4 regions of the Bradyrhizobium sp. USDA 3650 genome follow, and region 2 is predicted to be linked to each of the others. Evidence: predicted binding sites of a transcription regulator. Region 2 holds the regulator's gene; each other region holds the start of a gene.

Region 1 (5,973 bases), 640 kb from region 2:
TTCAGCCGCGCGTGGACGGTTGCAGCGGATGTGTTAGTTTCCCACATATCGAATGGGTTCGGAGTCCCGATTGTTAGCCAAAATTTAGTCGGCAGACATCGGTATCCGAGATAGAATTTGACGAACCGGCGGCATGGCGACCCTCATGCCGGACCGGACCAACCAACGGGAATTCGACCATGTCGGACCTAGACCGCAATTACGCTTCTCCTTTCGGCAGGGCCGCCGGGCGTGTTGACGCCGCGACGGTCGATGCCGGCCTGCGCGCCTACATGCTGCGCATCTACAACTACATGAGCATCGGCCTGGCCATCACCGGCTTGGCCGCGCTCGGCGTCTACATGGCCGCCGTGACGGATGTTCCGACCCCGGAAGCCGTCCGCGTCGGCAAGCTGTTCCTGACGCCGTTCGGCTACGCGATGTTCGTCAGCCCGCTGAAGTGGCTGTTCATGCTCGCGCCGCTCGCCATGGTGTTCGTGATCTCGGCGGGCATCAACCGTCTCGCTCCCTCGACCGCCCAGATCCTGTTCTGGGTGTTCGCGGCGCTGATGGGCGTCTCGCTGTCCTCGATCTTCCTGGTGTTCACCCACACCTCGATCGTGCGGGTGTTCTTCATCACCGCGGCGACCTTCGGCGCGCTCAGCCTCTACGGCTACACCACCAAGCGTGACATGAGCGGAATGGGTTCGTTCCTGTTCATGGGCCTGATCGGCATCGTCATCGCGAGTCTGGTGAACCTGTTCCTGGCGAGCTCGGTGCTGCAGTTCGTGGTGTCGGTGGTCGGCGTGCTGGTGTTCGCGGGCCTCACCGCGTGGGATACCCAGCGGCTGAAGAACGACTACATCTACGGCTACGCCTCGGCCGGCGGTGACATCGCAGAGCGTGCGGCCATCACCGGCGCGCTGTCGCTGTACCTGAACTTCATCAACCTGTTCACGCTGCTCCTGCAGCTCCTCGGCCAGCGCGACTAAGCGCCAGACCAGAGCGAACGACACCAGCCCCGGCCGAAAGGCCGGGGTTTTTGTTTGGGCGTGATGTTCCCTGAACCACCGTCATTGCGAGGAGCTCTTGCGACGAAGCAATCCAGAGCCCCTCCAGGGATGCATTTCTGGATTGCTTCGCTTCGTTCGCAATGACGACGTGCGGAGGCCGTTCGCCTCTTCCAGCCGTCCCGGGAAGGCTCTAATCTTGCGGCATGTCCGCACCCGATATCAGGCCCACCACTGAGGCCGACCTTCCCGCCATCACCGCCATCTACCAGCAGGCCGTCCGCGAGGGCACCGCGACGTTCGAGCTGGAGCCGCCCGACCTCGCCGAGATGACGCGCCGCTACCGCACGCTGATCGACGGCGGCTATCCCTATTTCGTCGCCATCCTCGACGGGCGCGTCGCCGGCTACGCCTATGCCGGCGCCTACCGGCCGCGGCCAGCCTACCGCTTCACGGTCGAGAACTCGATCTATCTCGATCCCTCTTTCCACCGCCGCGGCGTCGGAGCGCTCCTGCTGGAGCGGCTGATCGTCGAATGCGAGGCGCGCGGCTTCCGCCAGATGATCGCCGTGATCGGCGATTCCGCCAATGCCGGTTCGATCGGCGTGCACACCAAGGGCGGCTTCAAGATGATCGGCACGCATCCCAGCGTCGGGCTGAAATTCGGCCGCTGGCTGGACACGGTGATGATGCAGCGGGATCTCGGCGAGGGCGCGAAGAGCGTGCCGGCAAAATAGGTCTCGTAGGGTGGGCAAAGCGAAGCGTGCCCACCATAGCCAACGCGTTTGACGAAAGATGGTGGGCACGGCGCGATGCGCCTTTGCCCACCCTACAGCACCGAGCGCGCCGCTACACCACCGCCAGCTTGCGATCGATCACCAGGAGCACGCGCTCCAGCTCGTGGCCGCGGCGCAGGATGAGGCCCGTCGCCGAGATCACGCTGTACATGCCCTGCTTGCGCGCGAGCCGCGGATCCTTCTCGATACGATAGATCGGCACTTCCGAGGCGCGGCGAAAGACCGAGAACACGGCGCGATCCCTGAGGAAGTCGATGGCGTAGTCGCGCCACTCGCCGTCGGCGACCATCCGACCGTAGAGATTGAGAATACGGTGCAGCTCGAGCCGGTTGAACGTCACGCGGCTCAGCTGCGCATTCGAAGCGGCGGGGCGCGCCGCCGCGCGCTGTTCGCTCGGATCGGCATCCTCCGACAGACTCATAGGCCGCCTCCTGTCGCATCAGCATGACCGCGTCCGCGAAGACCGTCCCCGGAACCGCGGATCATGACAGTTGCATGATCGCGCCAACTGTTCCCCACTGCAAGGGGCCCCTGTAAGGACGCTGGACCGGAGCAAACCGCCCACACGCAGCGGTGGAACTCTGTCGCGGCAAACCGTCACGGGATCGTTAGCAGGAATCATAGTGTCGCCGCTTTTCCGCCAAGCGACTGCCGCCCTGCATTGCGAAAAGACCTATGTGCGTTGACCCGGTCCTTTCGGTTCCGGATTCCTCAGCCCCCAGCCCCCCGGGGCCGTCAGGATCGGGTCTGTTCGCACGACAAGGAGGGCCAACGCGAGTTGGTCCTTTTTTGTTTGGGGTCGGTTTTGTTTGGGTCGGGATGTTTCTGCTTCGACGGACTTCTTCCTCATCAGCGAGAACGCTCCCTCCCCTCATCCTGAGGAGCCGCGAAGCGGCGTCTCGAAGGATCGAGGCCGAATTGCATCAGCGGCGCCTGCATGGTTCTCGCGGCGATGCGCAGCATCGTCCGCCGCGCGCGCAAGAGCGCGCTCCTCACCATGAGGGTTGAGAGTGTGCTTGAATCGGAAGATTCGAAGTGTGCGCGTTAGTGCAGCGACGTGTAAGCCGCGCCCAGCATCGGCCCTGGCTTTTCCCGGCTGCCGTCCTGGACATAGACCACGGCACCGTCGACGCCGTCGCGCGTGAGGTTCTCGATCGGCACCGTCCAGCTTTCCGGACGGCCGGTCCAGTCGCCGACCTTGAGCAGGTTGCGCACCACGTTGTGATAGATGACCTGCTGTCCGCGATTTTCACCGCGGCTGATCGCGATCGGCACCGACTTCGCAATCGAGCAGATCCAGACCTCGCCGTGGGACGCTGTCGGCTCGTTGCTCGCGGCCACCGAGACGTTGATCTGCTTGCCCGCGAGCGACATCGTCACCGGCACGCTCATCACGCCCGTGCCCTTGTCGGTTTTGCCGATCGCGCTTTCGATGCCGGTGCGGTCGCTGCCGACGACATGCGTGGAGCCGTTGACCACGACCTGCGGCGTGTAGACCTCGCGGTCGCCGCGCATGCGCGAGTAGGCACGCTGCCGTGCAGAGAAGCGCGAATCGGCCAATGTGTCCTTCCAGCCGAGATAGTCCCAATAGTCGATCGGCATGCTCAGCGCGATGATCGAGGGATCGCGGGCGAGGTCGCCGATGATCTTGTCGGCCGGCGGGCAGGAGGAGCAGCCCTGCGAGGTAAACAATTCGACAACGGCGCGGGGGTCAGCCTCGGCAGGACGAATGACGGCGACGATCGCACAGAGACCAAGAGCACCCGACCAGAGGGCGCCGGACCACCTCGAGATCACGTTGCGTGAAACCAGATGAGAAGCCGTCATTGTTGTCATGTCGAACGCCGCACACCATTGCTCGTGAGAGGGAAATCTTACCGCCGGATGGTCACCGTAGTCTTACGGGCCTCACACATTCGTCCGACCAAGAACCGTGCAAGGCGAGGTTCTCTGCCGGCGGGCCCATCTGAAGCCTGCCGCAAACGCGTGAAGGCGGCCTTGTGATAGGCCGCCTTCGTGTAACCTACTACTCACTTCGCAGTGAGCCACCGTTCACAAATCCGCGCTTACGCCGCAAGCTTGCGCAGCACGTAGTGCAGGATGCCGCCGTTGCGGTAGTATTCCAGCTCGTCCAGCGTATCGATGCGGCAGAGCAGCGAAACGCGCTGCAGCGAACCGTCGCCGGAGACGATCTCGGCGGTCAGCTTCTGGCGCGGCTTCAGATCGCCGATGAGACCACGCAGCGTGACCTTCTCGTCGCCCTTCAGGCCAAGCGAGGACCAGGAGGTGCCGTCCTCGAAGGTCAGCGGCAGCACGCCCATGCCGACCAAATTGGAGCGGTGGATGCGCTCGAAGCTCTGGCAGATCACGGCGCGCACGCCGAGCAGACGCGTGCCCTTCGCGGCCCAGTCGCGCGAGGAGCCGTTGCCGTATTCGGCGCCGGCGAACACCACCAGCGGCACCTGCTCCTGCTGGTACTTCATCGCGGCGTCGTAGATCGACATCTGCTCGCCGTCTGGCCAGTGTTTTGTCAGACCGCCCTCAGGGATATTTCCATCCGCGCCCTTGAGCATAAAATTCTTGATGCGGATATTGGCGAAGGTGCCGCGCATCATGACTTCATGGTTGCCGCGCCGCGTGCCGTACTGGTTGAAGTCGGCTGGACGCACCTGGTGCTCGCTGAGATATTTGCCGGCGGGCGAGGTGAGCTTGATCGAACCGGCCGGCGAGATGTGGTCGGTGGTGATCTTGTCGCCGAACATGGCGAGGATGCGGGCCTCGACGATGTCGGTGACCGGCTCCGGCTCCTTCTTCATGCCTTCGAAATAGGGCGGGTTCTGCACATAGGTCGAGCTCATGTTCCAGCGATAGGTTTCGCTCTCGACCGTCTTGATCTTGCGCCCAATTGGTGTCGCCCTTGAACACGTCGGCATACTTCTTCTTGAAGATCGCCGCGGTCACGAACTTCTTCATGAAGGCGTTGATCTCCTTTGTCGTCGGCCAGATGTCCTTGAGGTACACCGGCTTGCCGTCCTTGCCTTCACCGAGCGGCTCGACCGCGAGGTTCTTGGTGACGGTGCCCGCGAGCGCGTGAGCGACCACGAGCGGCGGCGAGGCGAGATAGTTCGCCTGCACGTCCGGCGAGACACGGCCTTCGAAGTTGCGGTTACCGGAGAGCACGGCAGCCGCGACGATGCCGTTGTCGTTGATCGACTTCGAGATCTCCTCGGGCAGCGGACCGGAATTACCGATGCAGGTGGTGCAGCCGAAACCGACCAGGTTGAAGCCGACCTTGTCGAGATCGGCCTGGAGACCGGAATCGGCGAGATAGGCCGCCACCACCTGGCTGCCCGGGGCGAGCGAGGTCTTCACCCACGGCTTTGCCTTGAGGCCCTTCGCGGCGGCGTTGCGCGCCAGCAGACCGGCGCCGATCAGCACGCTCGGGTTCGAGGTGTTGGTGCAGGAGGTGATCGCGGCGATCACGACGTCGCCATGGCCGATGTCGAACTTCTTGCCGTCGACGGCGAAGCGCTTCTCCGGCTCCTCGGCCTTCTTGTATTCGCTGGCGAGGGCGAGCGAGAAGCCCTCGGCCACGGACGGCAGCGCAATGCGGCCTTCGGGGCGCTTCGGGCCGGCCATCGACGGCACGACGTCACCAAGGTCGAGCGTCAGCGTCTCCGTGAACACCGGATCGGGCGACTTGGCGGTGCGGAACAGCCCTTGCGCCTTCGCATAGGCCTGCACCAGCGCGACGCGCGCCGAGGCGCGGCCGGAGGTCTTGAGATAATCGAGCGCGGCGGCGTCGACCGGGAAGAAGCCGCAGGTCGCGCCATATTCGGGCGCCATGTTGGCGATGGTCGCCTTGTCGGCGACCGAGAGATGGTCGAGGCCGGGGCCGAAGAACTCGACGAACTTGCCGACGACGCCGAGCTTGCGCAGCATCTGCGTCACGGTCAGCACGAGATCGGTCGCGGTGACGCCTTCCTTCATCGCGCCCTTCAGCTTGAAGCCGACGACATTGGGCAACAGCATCGACAGCGGCTGGCCGAGCATGCAGGCTTCCGCCTCGATGCCGCCGACGCCCCAGCCGAGCACGGCGAGACCGTTGACCATGGTGGTGTGGGAATCGGTGCCGACCAGCGAGTCGGGATAGGCGACCTCGAAGGTGCCGGTCTTCTTGCCGACCG
Region 2 (5,973 bases):
TCAGCCTGTTCAATGCCGCGCTGATCCTCGCCATCATGGTGCTGCCCTTCATCACCTCGATCTCGGTCGACGTGTTCAAGACGGTGCCTCCGGTGCTGAAGGAAGCCGCCTACGGCGTCGGCTGCACCACCTGGGAAGTCGTCCGCAGCGTGGTGATCCCCTACACCCGCGTCGGCGTCATCGGCGGCGTCATGCTGGCGCTGGGCCGCGCGCTCGGCGAGACCATGGCGGTGACGTTCATCATCGGCAACTCGTTCCGGATCTCGTCGTCGATCTTCGCGCCGGGTACCACGATCTCGGCGGCGATCGCATCTGAGTTCGCCGAGAGCGACGGCCTGCACCAGTCCGGCCTGATCCTGCTCGGCCTCCTGCTGTTCGTGCTGACCTTCTTCGTGCTCGCGGCGGCGCGGCTGATGCTGATGCGGCTGGAAAAGAAGGCGGGGAACTAGCGCCATGAATCCGATCTACTCACGCCGCCGCCGCAAGGACATCGTCGTCCGCGGGCTCTGCATCGCCGCAACCGCCTTCGGCGTCACCTGGCTCGCGCTGATCCTGATTACGCTGCTCTACAATGGCGTAGCGGGACTCAATGTCCAGCTGTTCACCGAGAACACGCCGCCACCGGGATCGAACGAGGGCGGCCTGCTCAACGCCATCGTCGGCTCGCTGATCATGACCGTGATCGGCGTCGGCATCGGCGCGCCGCTCGGCATGTTCGCCGGCACCTATCTCGCCGAATACGGCCGCAATGACCGGTTGACCTCGGTGATCCGCTTCATCAACGACATCCTGCTCTCGGCGCCCTCGATCATCATCGGCCTGTTCATCTACGGCGCGGTGGTGGTGCCGATGCGCGGCTTCTCGGCGATCGCAGGCTCGCTCGCGCTCGCGGTCATCGTGATCCCGGTGGTGCTGCGCACGACCGAGGACATGCTGCTGCTGGTGCCGAACGCGTTGCGCGAGGCGGCCTCGGCGCTCGGCCTGCCGCGCTCGCTGGTGATCAAGCGGATCGCTTATCGGGCTGCCCGATCGGGTCTCATCACCGGCGTGCTGCTCGCGACCGCTCGCGTCGCCGGTGAAACCGCGCCGCTGCTGTTCACCGCGCTGTCGAACCAGTTCTTCAGCCTCGGCCTGAACAAGACGATGGCGAACCTGCCTGTCACCATCAACAACTTCGTGCAGAGCCCCTATGCCTACTGGAAGCAGTTGGCCTGGAGCGGAGCGCTGCTCATCACCCTGACCGTTCTTGCCCTGAATATTGGCGCGCGCATCCTTGGCGCCGAGAGGACCGCAAAATGAGTGATCTTTCCGTATCGATGAGCGCGTCCGGTGGCCTGCCGCACGCGCCGGTGCTGCCGGAGGCGCCGCCCAAGGTGACCGTACGCAACCTGAATTTCTATTACGGCGAGCACCACGCGCTGAAGAACATCAACCTGACGCTCGGCGCCAACCGTGTCACCGCGTTCATCGGCCCGTCGGGCTGCGGCAAGTCGACCCTGCTGCGCATCTTCAACCGGATGTACGACCTCTATCCCGGCCAGCGCGCCACCGGTCAGCTCATGCTCGATCAGACCAACATCCTCGACGGCAAGCTGGACCTCAATTTGCTGCGCGCCCGCGTCGGCATGGTGTTCCAGAAGCCGACGCCGTTCCCGATGACGATCTACGAGAACATCGCGTTCGGCATCCGTCTCTATGAGAAGATCTCGAAGTCCGAGATGGACGGCCGCGTCGAGAAGGCGCTGCGCGGCGGCGCGCTGTGGAACGAGGTCAAGGACAAGCTCAACGCCTCCGGCCTGTCGCTCTCCGGCGGCCAGCAGCAACGCCTCTGCATCGCCCGCACCGTCGCGGTGCGGCCCGAGGTGATCCTGTTCGACGAACCCTGTTCGGCGCTCGACCCGATCTCGACCGCCAAGGTCGAGGAGCTGATCCAGGAGCTGTCCGAGGATTACACGATCGCGATCGTCACCCACAACATGCAGCAGGCGGCGCGCGTCTCCGACAAGACCGCCTTCATGTATCTCGGCGAGCTGATCGAGTTCGACGACACCAGCAAGATCTTCACGTCGCCGACCGACCGGCGCACGCAGGATTACATCACCGGCCGGTTCGGCTAGGAGACGCGACATGGGTTCTGAACATACCGCAAAGGCCTTCGACACCGACCTCCAGGAACTCACGCGCCTGGTTGCCGAGATGGGCGGCATCGCCGAGCGCATGATCGTCGAGTCCGTCGACGCATTGATCCGCCGCGACGTCCCGCTCGGCCAGCGCGTCGTCGCCATCGACACCGAGCTCGACGCGCTGCAGAAGCGCATCGAGGAGCGCGCGGTGCTCACCATCGCACGTCGCCAGCCGATGGCGGTCGATCTGCGCGAGATCGTCGGCGCCATGCGCGTCGCGACCGATCTCGAGCGCATCGGCGACCTCGCCAAGAACATGGGCAAGCGCGTCGCGGCGCTGGAGACGGACTTCCATCCGCTCAAGCTGTTCCGCGGCCTCGAGCACATGACCGACCTCGTGCAGCAGCAGGTCAAGTCGGTGCTGGACGCTTATGCCGCGCATGATTTGCCGGCGGCGATGGCGGTGTGGAAGGGCGACGAGGAGGTCGACGCCATCTGCACCTCGCTGTTCCGCGAGCTCCTCACCTACATGATGGAGGATCCGCGCAACATCTCGTTCTGCATCCATCTGATGTTCTGCGCCAAGAACATCGAGCGGATCGGCGATCACGCCACCAACATCGCCGAGACCGTGTTCTACATGATCGAGGGCCAGGCGATCACCGACAAGCGGCCGAAGGGCGACATGACGACCTTTGCCAACACGGTACCGAACACCTGAAGACTTAAGGAGCGACGACCCGATGGGCGCACGCATTATGGTGGTTGAGGACGAGGAAGCCCTGACCGAGCTTCTCCGCTACAACCTCGAAGGCGACGGCTATGACGTCGAGACGGTGATGCGCGGCGACGACGCCGACACCCGCCTCAAGGAGCACATCCCCGACCTGATCGTGCTCGACTGGATGCTGCCGGGCCTGTCAGGCATTGAATTGTGCCGGCGGCTTCGCACCCGTCCCGAGACCAAGCAGCTCCCGATCATCATGCTCACCGCGCGCGGCGAGGAGAGCGAGCGGGTGCGGGGTCTTGCGACCGGCGCCGACGATTACATCGTCAAGCCGTTCTCGGTGCCGGAGCTGCTGGCGCGCGTGAAAGGCCTGCTGCGGCGCGCAAGCCCCGAGCGGCTCGCCACCGTCCTTGCTTTCGGCGACATCGAGCTCGACCGCGACAAGCGCCGCGTGGCACGCTCGGGCCGGCCGATCGATCTCGGTCCGACCGAATATCGCCTGCTGGAGTTCTTCCTGGAGCACCCGGGGCGGGTGTTCTCGCGCGAGCAGCTGCTCGACAGCGTCTGGGGCCGCGACATCTATATCGACGAGCGCACTGTCGACGTGCATATCGGCCGCCTGCGCAAGCTGCTCAATCTCGGGCGCGAGCAGGATCCGATCCGCACCGTCCGCGGCGCCGGTTACGCGCTGGATGATCGGTTTGCCAAGGCGGAGCAGGTGTAGGTTTCTGCGGTTAGGTTACTAACTGCCGTGACATGTCCGATGTCGTCCCGGCGAAGGCCGGGACCCATAACCACAGGGCGCGGTTTGGCGAAGACTCGGAGTTACCCTTTCGCACAACAACTAAGTGCTCGGAGTATGGGTCCCGGCCTTCGCCGGGACGACACTGCATTTATTGAGGCGCCGCGCGTGATGACTGATCGTGCGCTAGCTTACCGCGGACCCGGCTTCACCGGTGCGCGGCGCCGATCCGACGCCGGCTGGTACGCAACCCGCGAGTGCTGGGCGCAATAGGGCAGGCCGGACAGCGCCCGTCCACCGCAGAAGAAGAAGTCCGGGCTCGAGGGATCGCCGACCGGCCAGTGGCAGGTCGCCTCGTTCAATTCCAGCAGCGACAGCCGCTGGCTCATCGGCACCACGTTGTCGTAGGTGACCGGATCCGGCTCAGCCTCGACCTCGAAGGCCTGCGCCAGCGCGGTGTTGCCGCGCGAGATCGGGCGGCTCACCCGCATCATGTGCTGCGCGGGACGCGCCTTGCGCGGCCGCGGCGCTGCCGATGACGGGCTCTTGGCGCGGCCCGAAAGGCCGAGCCTGTGCACTTTGCCGATCACGGCATTGCGGGTCACATTGCCGAGCTCCGCCGCGATCTGGCTGGCCGAAAGTCCGGCCTCCCAGAGCTTTTTCAGCTGCTCGACGCGATCATCGGACCAGGTCAAAACCGTCATTGCACCCTTTCCCTCGCTGCGCGCCAGCCATCCTGGGGCCTCGCAGCGAATGCCTAAGCCTTCAAAAACCCGTGCCGTCAGAATCCCTTAAGGCTCGCCGGGCGCGTCTTGAACGCCCGAACGTTTACGCCGGTACATAAGGACTTAAAGATCAGAACCACTGCACGAGATGTCGTATCTGACAATCCAAACGCTACAATATGGCGTGACTCCCGCGCAAGAGTCCGCCGACTCGCTTCCACATGTTCCGTGGCTAAATCCCGCAAAATCGGCACCGCAAGACTACGGATTCAGCGTTTCGCGAGGCTTTCCGGGCGGCATTGACACCCGTTTCACCAGGCCTAAGATAGTCGCACGTGCCGCCCTCAAGAGGCGGCACGTTTCGTTTTCCGGGCCGGTCGATGGTGCGTTGCGCAATGCACGCTCACACCGTCCGCAACATTCAAGTGACCGTCATGACTAACAGCGCAGCGCCGCATTTGCTCCCCGTTTTCGCCAGGTCCGACCTCGGTTTCGAGCGTGGCGAAGGCTGCTGGCTGATCGCGACCAATGGCGAGCGCTATCTCGATTTCACCTCCGGGGTGGCGGTGAATGCGCTCGGCCATGCCCATCCGGCGCTGGTCGCGGCGTTGCAGGAGCAGGCCACGAAGCTCTGGCACATGTCGAACCTGTTCCAGAGCCCGGACGGCGAAAAGCTCGCCGCGCGCCTGTGCAATGAAAGTTTCGCGGACTTCGTGTTCTTCTGCAATTCCGGCGCCGAAGCGCTGGAATGCGTGATCAAGGTCGTGCGCCGTTATCACGCCGCGAAGGGCCATCCCGACCGCTATCGCATGATCACCTTCGAAGGCGCCTTCCATGGCCGCACCCTGGCGACGCTGGCCGCGACGGGTTCGGCAAAATATCTCGAAGGTTTCGGCCCCCCGATGGAGGGCTTCGACCAGGTTGCGCATGGCGATCTCGATGCGGTGAAAAAGGCGATCGGTCCGCAGACCGCCGGCATCCTGATCGAGCCGATCCAGGGCGAGGGCGGTGTGCGTTCGGCAACGCCCGCCTTCCTCAGGGCGTTGCGCCAGCTCTGCGACGAGAAGGGTCTGTTGCTCGCCTTCGACGAGGTGCAGACCGGCATGGGCCGCACCGGCGATCTGTTCGCATACCGCCGCCTTGGCGTCGAACCCGACGTGATGTCGCTGGCCAAGGCGCTCGGCGGCGGCTTCCCGATCGGCGCCTGCCTTGCGACCGCGGAAGCGGCGTCCGGCATGACGCCGGGCTCGCACGGTTCGACCTTCGGCGGCAATCCGCTCGCGATCTCGGCGGCGAACGCCGTGCTCGACGTCATGCTCAAGCCCGGCTTCTTCGACCACGTGCAGAGGATGTCGCTGCTGCTGAAGCAGAAGCTCGCCTCCGTGATCGACCGTCATAGCGATGTCGTCAGCGAAGTGCGCGGCGAGGGCCTCCTGATCGGCATCAAGGCCGTGGTGCCTTCGGGCGATCTCGTTGCCGCCTTGCGCGCAGAGAAGCTGCTCACGGTCGGCGCCGGCGACAATGTCGTGCGTTTCCTGCCGCCTTTGATCGTCACCGAAGCCGAGATCGAGGACAGCGTCGGGCGGCTCGAGCGCGCCTGCACGGCCTTGTCCGGCAACAAGCGGGCGGCAAGCTGATGAGCAAGTCGCCCGATAA
Region 3 (5,973 bases), 3.8 Mb from region 2:
GGCCCGGGACGAAGCCGACAAAGCCGATGCCGCCGTCAAGATAGAGATCGATCAGGTTGCGGTCCGGCGGGCTGTAGGCGATGCGGCCGAACGCGGTGACGCCCGGGATCGAGGCCGACGTGCTGTTGTCCTTGACCTCCGGCGGGCGGTAGAGCACCTGCTCGATGACAGCGAAGATTCCGTAATTGCCGCGAAGCCTTGCCGGAATGCCGCTTCCACCGGGATCGGCGATCGACAGCCCCTCCGCCGTCAAGCGCTGGCTGTCGAACGATCCATAATGCCTCCAGGCCCCCGGCGTGATATTGCCGGCGAGCGGGCGGCCGCCAATATCGATGTCGTAGCTGAAGCGAACCTGCCCGATCACCCACGGCGGGTCGTTGATGCGGAAGGCGAGACCATGATGGTCGCGAAGCTGCGGATCTGCATCGCCAGGTCCTGACGGATCGCCGTTGAAGACAGCACCGAACGCGGTGATCCGATCCGTCAGCGCGGCCTTGATGCGAATGCCGGGCACCGCGATTGGCGGCGCCGGGCCGCCGGCCGGGAGGTTCGAGGCCTTGATCGCCGGCCAGCCGAACGTGCCATTGATGAAGAGGTCGTCGGTCTGGCTGTCGAAGAACTCGACATCGGCGGCCTGCTGGCCGGCCCTGATGTTCAGCCTGTCATTGAAGAAGCTCTGCTCGAAATAGGCGTTGTAGAGCCGCTGGTCCGGCAGCGCCTCGATCTCGCTGATGGTCGCGAGGTTCATGATGTAGTTGCGGCTCAGGCCCCGCCCGTAGATCACAAAGGCATTGGCGTAGAAACGGCCACCTGTCCAACCGACCAGCTTGTCGAGATCGGCATCGACCGACAGATCGAGGCGGCCGAAATGGATCGCGCCGCGCTTAACACCCCCCGACACATTGCCGATATTGTCGGCGATGTAGGTGGCGCCGAAATTCAGGCCCTTGTTGGCGAGGCCGTCATGCCACTCGTTGAACCATTTCGGAGCCAGCCACTCCGCCGCGCTCTCGTCCTTGGCGCCGGCGAGCGCGCTGGTGCTCGCCACTGCCGAAGCCAGTGCGATCGCAGCCGCGCGTCGCAATGGAGATTGAGGACCACGCGAACTCACGATCGATGCGCTATTTCTTGAAGATACCGGTACGCCGCATGAAGAGATAGGCCGCACCGACCGACGAGGCCATCAGGAGAGCCGCCCAGAAAAATCCACTCTCGACCTCGGTTAGAGGCAGGCCTTTGGTGTTCATGCCGAAGATGCCGGTGATCAGCGTCGGCGGCAGCAGCAGCGAGGTCACGATCGAGAGCGTGTGGAGGTGGTTGTTGCTTTCCTCCTCGTTCTTGAAACGCAGCTCCTCCTCGAGCAGGCGGCTGCGTTCGCGCAGCTCCACGATGTCGTGGTCGAGGCCGTCCAGCCGCTGCGCCAGCTTGCCGGCCTGGATACGCAAATCCGGCGACAGGTGGTCGGTGTTCTTCTGGTCGAGGCGATGGAACAGCGTACGCAGACCGGTGAGCTGGCGATGCAACCTGACGCAGGTCCGGCGCAGACGGCCGAGATTGCGGCGCATCTCCGGCTTGGCGTCGTCGGCCAGAATCCGCTCCTCGATCTCGTCGATCTCCTGGCCGAGCTTGTCGGCCATCCTATCAAGCGTGTCGGCGACCTCGTCGACGATCTTTTCGAGGAGATGGGCGACATTGTCGACGCGGTAGCCGCCTTCGAGCACCCGGCGTGTAGCGTCCGCCGAGCACAGCGCCTGATGGCGGCCGCTGATCAGGAGCCGCTCGGTCATGGCGAAGCGCAGGAACGCGGTCTCCTCCGTCGCGCTGCCAATGTCGCGCACGAGGTCGGAGAACACGCCGTAGACGCAGTGGTCGATGACATGAAGCTGCTGGAAGGTGTCGTTGGACAGCAAGAGCTCGCGAGCGAGCGGCGGCAGCTGTGACGCGGCGATCCACGGCCGTGCGCGCGTGTCCGTGAGGTTGAAATGCAGCCAGAGCCGGCCGTCGTGACTGAACTCGATCGGCTGGTCGATCGGCAGCGCCTCGGCGCTGCCGTCGTTGTGGAGGCGGAATGCCCACACCAGGCCAGGAATGCCAGGCACGGAATCCGATATCGCGCTGACAAGCTTCGCCGGCTCAGCCATGACCAACCCCACCGTCAACGAACGCCCCGCTCCGGAAGATGGCTGACGGCATCTTCCGGACCCTCGCGGGTACTCAATTACGGCATTGTTACAGTTTGATGATGCCGCCCTACTCGGCCGCCAGCCCGGTCGCGCCCACCGCCTCGGCTTCCCTGATGTAGTCGTGCACGACGCGGCCGAACGGCAGCGTCAGGTCGGCGATGTAATGATGCGCGCCGAGGCAGCGGCGGACCGGGAAATCGGCGACGGGCGCGTTGACATGCGGCACCAGATGCAGCCGGCCGGGCCCCATCCAGGAGCCCTTCGGCACGATGTCGATGAGGTTGATCGCGACGAGCTGGCAGATCTCGAGGCGGCCGTCGACGCCGGGGATCATCTTCAGATTGATCTGCGTCTTCGACAGTGTCGCCCGGGTCAGATCGCCGTTGCCGGCCATGCTCTCGTGCTTGTAGCCCATCGTGCCCATGGCGACGAGCTGGCCGGCATATTCCAGCGTGCCCGTCAGCGTGTCCTTGACGATCTCGAGTTTGGGATGGGCGTATTTCTTGGGGAAGCCCCAGATCTCGCGGCCGGCGGCGATCGGCGGATCGTCGTCCAGATACATCTGCGAGACGAAGTTGACCTCCTCGCCGTGCAGGCGCGCGGGGATGACGAGGCCGGATTCGGTGTAGCTGCCGAAGCCGGACGAGTCCGGCATCCGGATCCACTCGTAATGCACGATCGGCTGGTCGATCGGCTGCAGCGGCTCAGGCAGGCCGGCGCGGATCAGGTCCGGATCGGTCTCGTAGGTGATGACGAGGAATTCACGGTTGACGAAGCGATAGGGCCCGGCCGGATAGCTCGGCCCGGCCGCCGGCATCGACGGAAGTCTCAGCAAATCTTCCCTGCGCATCGCTGGTCTCCTCTCTTGGTGCTCACGTGATGCCCGCCCGGCAGCGTCAGGCGGCGATGCAGATTGCTAGCCGCCGTCATTGACTGCGATGTGAAGGATTTCCGTCAGCCGCACGACCGCAGCCATTCCCAAGGCGATCATGGCGCATGCAAGCGATGCATCGGCGCCAGAATTGTCATTACGCCGTCACCGCCGGACGCAATCGTTTGGCGAAACAGGGAGCACCGACCATGGACGCCCGCACATATCAGACACATCAGCCTTCACGAGGTTGGCGGCCCGAGCGCTGCGACCGCATCGCGCTGGTACTGCAAGGTGGCGGCGCGCTCGGCGCCTACCAGGCCGGCGTCTACCAGGCACTGCACGAGGCCGGCATCGAGCCCGACTGGGTCTGCGGCGTCTCGATCGGCGCAATCAACTCCGCCATCATCGCCGGCAACAAGCCGGAGAAGCGGCTTGAGGCGCTGCGCATCTTCTGGGAGCGCATCACCAACCGCAAGATCTGGCACTACACGCCCGATGGAGACATCTTTCGCCAGTGGCGCAATCTCACCAGCGCCTGGATGACGTCGGCGATGGGCCAGCCGGGCTTCTTCAGCCCGCATCAAGTCAATCCCTGGCTCAGCCCGGTCGGAGCCCGGACCGCCACCAGCTATTACGACACGATGCCGCTGAAGGAGAGCCTGCTCGAGCTGGTCGACTTCGACCTCATCAACGAGAAGAAGGTTCGCTTCGCGGTCGGCGCCGTGAACGTGCTCTCCGGCAATTTCATCTATTTCGACAATTCCCATGACGAGATCGAGCCGGAGCACATCATGGCTTCCGGCGCCCTGCCCCCGGCACTGCCGATGGTGCGGATCGGCACCGATCATTTCTGGGACGGCGGCATCGTCTCCAACACGCCGCTCCAGCACCTGCTCGACCAGGAGGACGCGCTCAATTCGCTGGTGTTCCAGGTCGACCTCTTCAGCGCACGCGGCGTGCTGCCGCGCTCGATCCAGGACGTGATGGCCCGCCACAAGGACATCATGTATTCCTCGCGCACCCGCCACAACACCGACGTCTACCGCCGCACCCACACCCTCAAGGTCCTGCTCTACAAGGCCTTGGCAAAGCTCCCCGACGAGCAGCTCTCCGAGGAGGAGCGCAAACTCAAGTCGAGCCTGCGTCACATGCCGGAGATCGCGATCCTGCATCTGATCTACCAGCAGAAGGCCTATGAGGGCGACGCCAAGGACCACGAATTCTCGGGCACCTCGATGCGTGAGCACTGGACCTCCGGCTACGAAGACACCAAGCGCACCCTGAAGCGCCGCGACTGGATCAAGATGCCCGACGAAGGCATGGGGCTGGTGGTGCACGACGTGCACCGGGAGACGGAGAGCGCGTAGCTCCGTCCCGTCGCAATCACCCAATTCCCGTTCCCGGCTTGCAGGCACACTTTCGCATTCTCGCGGCTCATTTTGCCCGAGCTTTGCTCTCGTCTTCGCACCCTCTCGAAAGAAAGGGCGCAGGGAAGGCCGGGCGCCGGCTGGCACCCGTAGTCCCGTGTGCGAGCAAGACGCGCACGGGGTGGACGACAGGTGACGCCGGCAACCGGCCTTCCCTGCGCGAATGGTTTTACGGCTTATGACGCGCTCTCCCCGGGGAGCGATGCACTATTGCCCCCGTCGCCTTGCGGATGGCTGATGTGCTGACCCGGTTGGGCAGAGCATCACCACAAGACTTGACGCACAGACCCCGGGCGTCAGGACCACACGATTTTGCCGTCCGCGCACCTCCCCGCCCCTGTCCTCGATGCCTGGCGTGCGCTCGCCATCGAGACCGAACGAGGAGGCTGTCAGCGCCGTGTCGTACCGCGTGTGCAGCTGCTCACGGGAAAACCCGCCCTGCAGCCTGCCCAGCGCGTCGACGCAGTCGCGGCCACCGCCTCCCGGCCCGCGTCTCGTGACGATCGCGAAACGCCCTTGTAGCAGGCCGGGATGCGCGCAAACTACGCCTTATCCGAACTTCTGTAAATACGAATATTATTTCAGTGCGGGGTTGACAAGGTGTTTCGCGCGATGGCGCACCAGGTCCCGTGACGCACCTGTCGGCCCGCGTCTCAAGCGACCGAACCGCCGCGCGGGTTGACGATCGTGTAGCCACGCAATGAACGCGCATGCATTCGCGTCGCGTGTCCGCCCGAGTTGGCGTCGTACGCCAGCCAGGTATCCCCGCTTAGGTGTTGCTCGAGGACGAACACATGTCCGTGTCGGGCTGCGACCATTCCCGGTGCGGGTGACGTCCGCGGGAAGCGCAGCCAGTTCGACGCAAGATTCAACTCCGGCACGATACGGCCGAACACGCGCAGAGCAGCGCCGCAGCCGCAGAAGGAGGAAGGGCAACCTGCGGGACGACTACCGACGATGCGACCGCCCGAGAGGCTCGCCGTCGCGGCGCCGCCTGCGTCGGTCGCTGTCAGTTGCGTCGCGCGATAGGATTGGAGTGAGGACCTGGGAGTTAGGAACGACCTGGAAGTCCGCTCACGACGCGTTTGCGAATACGAGAAGTCGCAGGGCATCGTGACGTTGCATTCGGCTGCTTGATGAATGCGATAGGGCCGTGCTTCGGAAGCGACGAAACTAAGGGCAACGAAGAGACACGCGGAAAGAACCGACTTGAACATTGCAGGGCTCCAAACTGAAGGTCCCTGCCCCTGCAAAGAAACCAACAACAGTTTGGCTGAAATGGTCTCAAATAGCGGCTGAAAGTGGCTGCATTTGCGGGCCGATTTTGGCAATCATCACAGCCCACACGTAGCGGCGGAAATGTTTAACTCGCAGAGAACGAATGCGTGTCTTCGCAACTGCTTTGCATTCGTTCCTCGCATCGTTGTACGCCACGGCACGATCGGCCGAGCGCGCAATTGCGCAGGGGCTCCCGGAGGCTATAGTCCGC
Region 4 (5,973 bases), 180 kb from region 2:
CGCGATCAGCGGCATCGACGAGAAGATGACGGCGATCGCGGCAGCGGTCGAACAGCAGCGCGCGGCCACCACCGAGATCTCCCGCAACTTCCAGCAGGCCGCGCAGGGAACCCGCGAGGTCACCGACACCATCGGTAGCGTCGCCAGGCTCAACCAGGAGACAGGCAATGCCGGTTCGGTGCTGTCGGTATCCGTGACGAAAATGTCGGCCGATGCCGATCGTCTCCGCGTGGCGGTCGAGGGCTTTTTGGGCGCGGTGAGGACCGCATAACTTCGACAATCTTCCGTCCCACCGTCGCGCGATCGGCATTGCTGCCGATGCACGCGGCGGGTACATCTGTGACGCTGCGCGAGCGTCGCGGCAGGTGTAAGAGATATCAGGGATGGAGAGTTCGATGCCGGTCACGCCCCAACACAAGGCCCAGCGCCCCTATCGCGGCGTGTTCCCGGTCGCACCCACCATCTTCGACGCGCGCGGCGAGCTCGACCTCGACGGACAGCGCCGCTGCATCGATTTCATGATCGACGCAGGCTCGAACGGTCTGTGCATCCTCGCCAATTTTTCCGAGCAGTTCGTGCTCACGGATGCCGAGCGCGAGACCGTGATGCATGCGGTGCTGGAGCATGTCGCGGGCCGGGTTCCCGTGATCGTCACGACCACGCATTTCAGCTCCGCCGTCTGCGCCGCGCGCAGCCAGCAGGCCGAGGCGGCCGGTGCCGCCATGGTGATGGTGATGCCGCCCTATCACGGCGCAACCTTCCGCGTGCCGGAGAAAGGCGTCGTCGAATTCTTCAAGGTGCTGTCGGGCGCGATCAAGATTCCGATCATGATCCAGGACGCGCCTGTGGCCGGCACGCCGCTGTCGGTCGAGCTGCTCGCGCGGCTGGCGCGCGACTTCTCCAACATCCGCTATTTCAAGATCGAGGTGCCGGGCGCGGCTGCAAAGCTGCGCAGCCTGATCGAGGCGGGCGGCAGTGATATCGAGGGTCCCTGGGACGGCGAGGAAGCGATCACGCTGCTCGCCGATCTCGATGCCGGCGCCACCGGCGCGATGACCGGCGGCGGCTATCCCGACGGCATCCGCCAGATCGTCGATCCCTATTTCGCCGGCAAGCGTGAAGAGGCCAAAGCCGCTTACGAACGTTGGCTGCCGCTGATCAACTACGAAAACCGCCAATGCGGCCTGATCGCCTGCAAGGCGATGATGCAGGCCGGCGGCGTGATCAAGTCGGACACGGTGCGGCATCCGTTGCAACCGCTGCATCCGGCGACGCGGGCCGGGCTGCTGGAGTTGGCCAAGGAGCGTGATGCGCTGGCGTTGCGGTGGGGGAAGTAACCCCTCCGTCGTCCCGGCGAAGGCCGGGACCCATAACCGCGAAATAGAGTTTGACGACGACTCGGAGTTACCAGCCCGCCCCATAACCCCTCCCTGGGGTTATGGGTCCGGCCTTCGCCGGGACGACATTGAATATGACGCGCGAGCGTTCGCCTATCTCGCCAGCATCGACTCGCCGACAATGCGAAACCGTGCGTTGACCTCGTCCTGCCTGAACAGCGCGATGCGATCGATTGCCAGCCTGTCGAGACGGAGCGCCGCGAACCGCGCGCGCAGCATCTCCAGAATCGGCCCGCGACGCTCCGCGTCCAGCCGCCCCGTCAGCGTCATGTGGAAGCGGAATTCCTCCATCACGTACGGGTAGCCCCAGCGATCGAGATAGTCGCGCTGCCGCTCGCTGAGCTTCTCGGGCCTGCGTCGCGCGCGATCTTCCGCCGTCAGGGCGGTGCGAAAGCCATCGAACGCGCGGACACAATCGGCGGCGAGCTCTTGGAGCGCATCGACCGGCTCGGCCGGAATGACCGCGATGAAGCCGCTGATGGCATCGACGACCGGGCGGATCACCGGGATCGTCCGCGCCTCGCCGGCGAAGGCTGCGCAGGCCGCCAAGAGCTCCGCTTCGGTCTTGCCTGGCGCGAGCGCCATCGGTGCCTTCAGCGTGCCGTGAAAACCGTATTTGCGGGGATCGGCGGTGATGTCGCGCCAGTCCGGCGCGAGATGCGATGCGTCGGCGGGAAAGGGCAGCTCGTTGCCGGTATAGGCATCGTAGCCGAGCAACTCCGCGCCGAAGTGGGAGAGGGCGCTGTCGCTGCCTGCAGCAAAATAGATGGCGTAACGGGGGAAACTTGTCATCGTCCGAGCATAACGGGTTTATGCCGCGGCGACAGCTTCGCGCGGGGTAGCTGCCATGCCAAGCAACCGTGTCGCGTCGGTGAGATGCACGAGCTTGCCGCCCGATATCACGGCGATCAGCCGCGGCCGCAGCGGCACGCTGTCGTCGACCAGCAGAATGTCCGCGCGTCGTCCTTCCGCGAGCACGCCGCGATCGGCAAGGCCGGTCGCGCGCGCGGGCGCGGCGGAGACCAGGTTCCAGGCTTCGGTCAGCGGCAGCACACCATCGGCGGCGAGGCGGAACGCAGCGAGCAGCTGCGCGGGATAGTAATAGTCCGAGGCCAGCACCGAGCAGAGCCCCTTGGCGATCATGTCGGATGCCTTGGTCCAGCCCGTGTGGCTGCCGCCGCGCACGACGTTCGGCGCGCCGTAGACGATGGCGTCACCATGGCTTGCCGCCGCCCGCGCCGTCTCCTCGTTGATCGGAAACTCTGCGATCGCCACGCCCATGGCGCGAAAGCCCTGGCGCATCACCGGCGTCGCATCGTCGTGCGAGAGCATCCGCACGTCGGCGGCGCGCGCCGCAGCGGCGAGCCGCGACACCGAAGCCGGCACTTCACCGGCGCGGGAGAGCACACGCCCGACCAGCCGGTCGAATTCCTCGCCCGACAGGCCGGTGCGCTCCACCATGCGGTTGCGCTTGCGCGGCTTGGCCATGTCTCCAACCGTGCCGTCCATGTGGTCGTTGAAGGCGAACAGGTCGACACGGCCCTCGCTGAGCCACTGGCTGATCTCGGTTTCGGCGTCGAGATTGTAAGTCTCATGGCGCAGGTGAAAGCGGGTGTCGGCGGCAAACTGCGGGCGCTGCCGTTCGATCGCCTCCATTAGGCCGCGCGCATTGTCGGCGCTGCGCAGGCCCGGCTCCCACGAACAGGTCGTGGCGTGAAACACCGTGGTGATACCGTTGCTGATGGCCTGGCGGTCGCTGTCGGCGAGCGCCACGTCGATCGGAAAGTCCACCCCGGCGCGCGGCATCATCTGCCGCTCGAAGGCATCGCCATGCAGATCGACGATGCCCGGCAGGACCAGCAGGTTGCGCGCGTCGATCGCAAGCCGCGCCCGGCCGAGAGACGCATCGATCTCGACGATGTCTTGTCCGGACAGGGCAAGGGACGTCTCGACGAACTCGGAGCCGATCAGGGTCCGACCGCCCTCAAGAAGAATGTCTGTCACGCGACCGCGCTTGATTTGCTGCCAACAGAATTGTTGAGAGAACTTCCTCGTGCTTCATACGTCGAGAGAAAATCTTCAATCCCGAGCTTGCGCAAACCGGGCAATGCTGCACGCAATTTGTCGTGATCCCAATCCCACCAGGCGAGCCTCGCAAGCCGCCCGGCGACGTCTTCCGAAAAGCGGCGGCGCACGATGCGCGCCGGATTGCCGGCGACGATGGTGTAGGCCGGCACGTCCTTGGTGACGATGGCGCCGGCCGCGATCACCGCGCCGGTGCCGATGTTGCGGCCCGGCAGCACGATCGCGCCATGGCCGATCCAGACGTCGTGGCCGATATGGACGTGATGCTGGCGCCGCCAGTCGAAGAATTCCGTGTCGTCGCTCTCGCCTTCGAAGTAGGCGCTCGACCGATAGGTGAAGTGCGCCTGCGTGGCGCGGTGCATCGGGTGATTGCCCGGATTGATCCGCGTCATCGCCGCGATCGAGCAGAATTTTCCGATGGTGGTGTAGGTGATCTGGGCGTCGTTCACGACATAGGAGTAATCGCCCATCATCACCTCGTGCAGGATCGTGCGCGCGCCGACCTCGGTATAGGCCCCAAGCCTGGTGTCGTGCAGCTTCGCCGAGGGATCGATGGTCGGCTGGACCGAAAGAGCTTTGGCGGCCATGTTGCATCCGAACGAGAGGGCGGGCGTTTCTCTTCGAGCGGCTTGATGACAATGTCATGACGACGTGATGACAGGGGATGAGGTGTGTAGGATCGCCGCACCGCAACGTCCGTGTCACACAAGTGTCAAGCGCCGGCGTTAGCGGTGGGTCCCAGCTACTCTGGAGCCCTGCATGCTGGTGGTTGAAGGTCTGACGTGTCGCTTCGGCGTGAAAGCCGCGGTGGACGATGCCTCGTTTCAAGTCTCTCCCGGCGGCTTCGTCGGCGTGATCGGACGGTCCGGAGCCGGCAAGTCGACCCTGCTGCGGACCATCAACCGTCTCGCGACCCCTTCGCAGGGCCGCATCCTGTTCGACGGCCTCGACGTCACGGCGCTGCGCGGCAAGGAGCTGCGGCAGTGGCGGGCGCGCTCGGCGATGATCTTTCAGCAGTTCAATCTGGTCGGCCGGCTCGATGTTCTCACCAATGTCCTGATGGGACGGCTCGCGACGATGCCGGCCTGGCGCTCGCTGTCGCAGACCTGGCCCGAGCAGGACAAGGCGCTGGCGATGTCCGCGCTTGAGCAGTTCGACATCGCCCCGCTCGCAGCCCAGCGCGCCGACCAGCTCTCGGGCGGCCAGCAGCAGCGCGTGGCGATCGCCCGCGCGCTGGTGCAGCAGCCCGACATCATCCTCGCCGACGAGCCGATCGCCTCGCTCGATCCGCGCAACACCAAGATCGTGATGGATGCGCTGCTGCGCATCAACAAGCATTTCGGCATCACCGTGCTCTGCAATCTGCATTCGCTCGACCTGGCGCGCAGCTATTGCGACCGCCTGATCGGTATGGCGCAGGGGCGCGTCGTGTTCGACGGCGCGCCAGCCGAGCTGACCGAGCACGTTGCGCGCGAGCTCTACGATCTCGAAGCCGCCGATGTCATGGGCGGCACGCCTGCACCGGTGCGACAAGGCATTCCGGCGCTTGGAACGGCGGCCGCCGCCTGAGCCGCGCCGCATCAGGACCCACCAGTTTTGCGTCAACCGACCTCAACCCATGAAGAGGCTATCATGATTACTCGCAGATTGATTCTTGCCGGCGCCGCCGCGCTCGCGTTCACGGCTTCGGCTTCCGCCGAGGACTGGAAAACCAAATATCCCGAACTGACCTTCGCGGTCATTCCGGCGGAAAACGCCTCGGGCGTCACCGAGCGCTGGGCGCCGTTCATGAACTATCTCTCCAAGGAATTGGGCGTGAAAGTCACGCTGCGCATCGCCAACGACTACGCGGCCGTGATCGAAGGCCAGCGCGCCGGCAATATCCACATCGCGAGTTACGGTTCTGCCTCGTTCGCTCGCGCCCGCCTGACCGGCGTCAAGACCGACGCCTTCGCCAACGACATCAATTCCGACGGCTCGACCGGCTATTACTCGGTGTTCTTCGTCAAGGCGAACAGCGCCTACAAGAGCATCGACCAGCTCAAGGGCAAGAACCTCGGCCTGGTCGACCCGAACTCAACCTCCGGCAACAACGTGCCGCGCTTCGAGCTCGACAAGATGGGCATCACGGATGCCGACACCTATTTCAGCAAGGTCGTCTTCACCGGCAGCCACGAGAACGCGATCCTGGCGCTGGCGCAGGGCACGGTCGACGTCGCCGCCAACCAGTGGACCAGCGATGACGATTCGACCCTGGCGCAGATGCTGACCAAGGGCATGCTGAAGAATGCCGACGGCTCGGCGATGAAGAAGGACGATTTCCGCATCATCCACAAGTCGGCGCCGATCATCAACGGCCCCTATGCCTACAATTCCGACCTGCCGGAAGACGCCAAAGCTGCGATCGCGAAGGCGTTCTTCGACGCGCCGGCCAAGGACAAGGCGGCCTTCGACCGCCTCCAGGACGGCCAGAAGAAGGGTTTTCATCCCG

What was found. The regulator PhoB, encoded in region 2, activates phosphate uptake and scavenging genes when phosphate is short. The targets are predictions, from matches to a motif close to TGTCATNNANCTGTCAT.
Region 1: a site for PhoB is predicted at 2,271-2,287, ahead of ACVIN2_RS19595 (DUF2794 domain-containing protein). Genes of this name have one in related genera too.
Region 3: a site for PhoB is predicted at 3,207-3,223, ahead of ACVIN2_RS05265 (acetoacetate decarboxylase). Genes of this name have one in related genera too.
Region 4: a site for PhoB is predicted at 4,126-4,142, ahead of phnC (phosphonate ABC transporter ATP-binding protein). Genes of this name have one in related genera too.

Annotation. Positions count from the first base shown of each region.
Region 1 covers NZ_JBSRZG010000001.1:4,216,672-4,222,644, forward strand. The annotation lists gene ACVIN2_RS19585 (Bax inhibitor-1/YccA family protein) at 180-971, shown strand; gene ACVIN2_RS19590 (N-acetyltransferase family protein) at 1,196-1,726, shown strand; gene ACVIN2_RS19595 (DUF2794 domain-containing protein) at 1,839-2,207, opposite strand; gene ACVIN2_RS19600 (DUF1223 domain-containing protein) at 2,831-3,622, opposite strand; gene ACVIN2_RS19605 (hypothetical protein) at 3,853-4,455, opposite strand; gene ACVIN2_RS19610 (aconitate hydratase) at 4,406-5,973, opposite strand, start outside.
Region 2 covers NZ_JBSRZG010000001.1:4,857,191-4,863,163, forward strand. The annotation lists gene pstC (phosphate ABC transporter permease subunit PstC) at 1-449, shown strand, start outside; gene pstA (phosphate ABC transporter permease PstA) at 454-1,299, shown strand; gene pstB (phosphate ABC transporter ATP-binding protein PstB) at 1,296-2,117, shown strand; gene phoU (phosphate signaling complex protein PhoU) at 2,128-2,844, shown strand; gene phoB (phosphate regulon transcriptional regulator PhoB) at 2,867-3,574, shown strand; gene ACVIN2_RS22595 (GcrA family cell cycle regulator) at 3,784-4,296, opposite strand; gene ACVIN2_RS22600 (acetylornithine transaminase) at 4,752-5,954, shown strand; gene argF (ornithine carbamoyltransferase) at 5,954-5,973, shown strand, end outside.
Region 3 covers NZ_JBSRZG010000001.1:1,052,677-1,058,649, forward strand. The annotation lists gene ACVIN2_RS05255 (carbohydrate porin) at 1-1,048, opposite strand, end outside; gene ACVIN2_RS05260 (transporter) at 1,122-2,141, opposite strand; gene ACVIN2_RS05265 (acetoacetate decarboxylase) at 2,251-3,033, opposite strand; gene ACVIN2_RS05270 (patatin-like phospholipase family protein) at 3,264-4,424, shown strand; gene ACVIN2_RS05275 (hypothetical protein) at 5,138-5,701, opposite strand.
Region 4 covers NZ_JBSRZG010000001.1:5,032,526-5,038,498, forward strand. The annotation lists gene ACVIN2_RS23415 (methyl-accepting chemotaxis protein) at 1-271, shown strand, start outside; gene ACVIN2_RS23420 (dihydrodipicolinate synthase family protein) at 396-1,337, shown strand; gene ACVIN2_RS23425 (DUF1045 domain-containing protein) at 1,491-2,189, opposite strand; gene ACVIN2_RS23430 (alpha-D-ribose 1-methylphosphonate 5-triphosphate diphosphatase) at 2,208-3,401, opposite strand; gene ACVIN2_RS23435 (chloramphenicol acetyltransferase) at 3,398-4,069, opposite strand; gene phnC (phosphonate ABC transporter ATP-binding protein) at 4,242-5,051, shown strand; gene phnD (phosphonate ABC transporter substrate-binding protein) at 5,115-5,973, shown strand, end outside.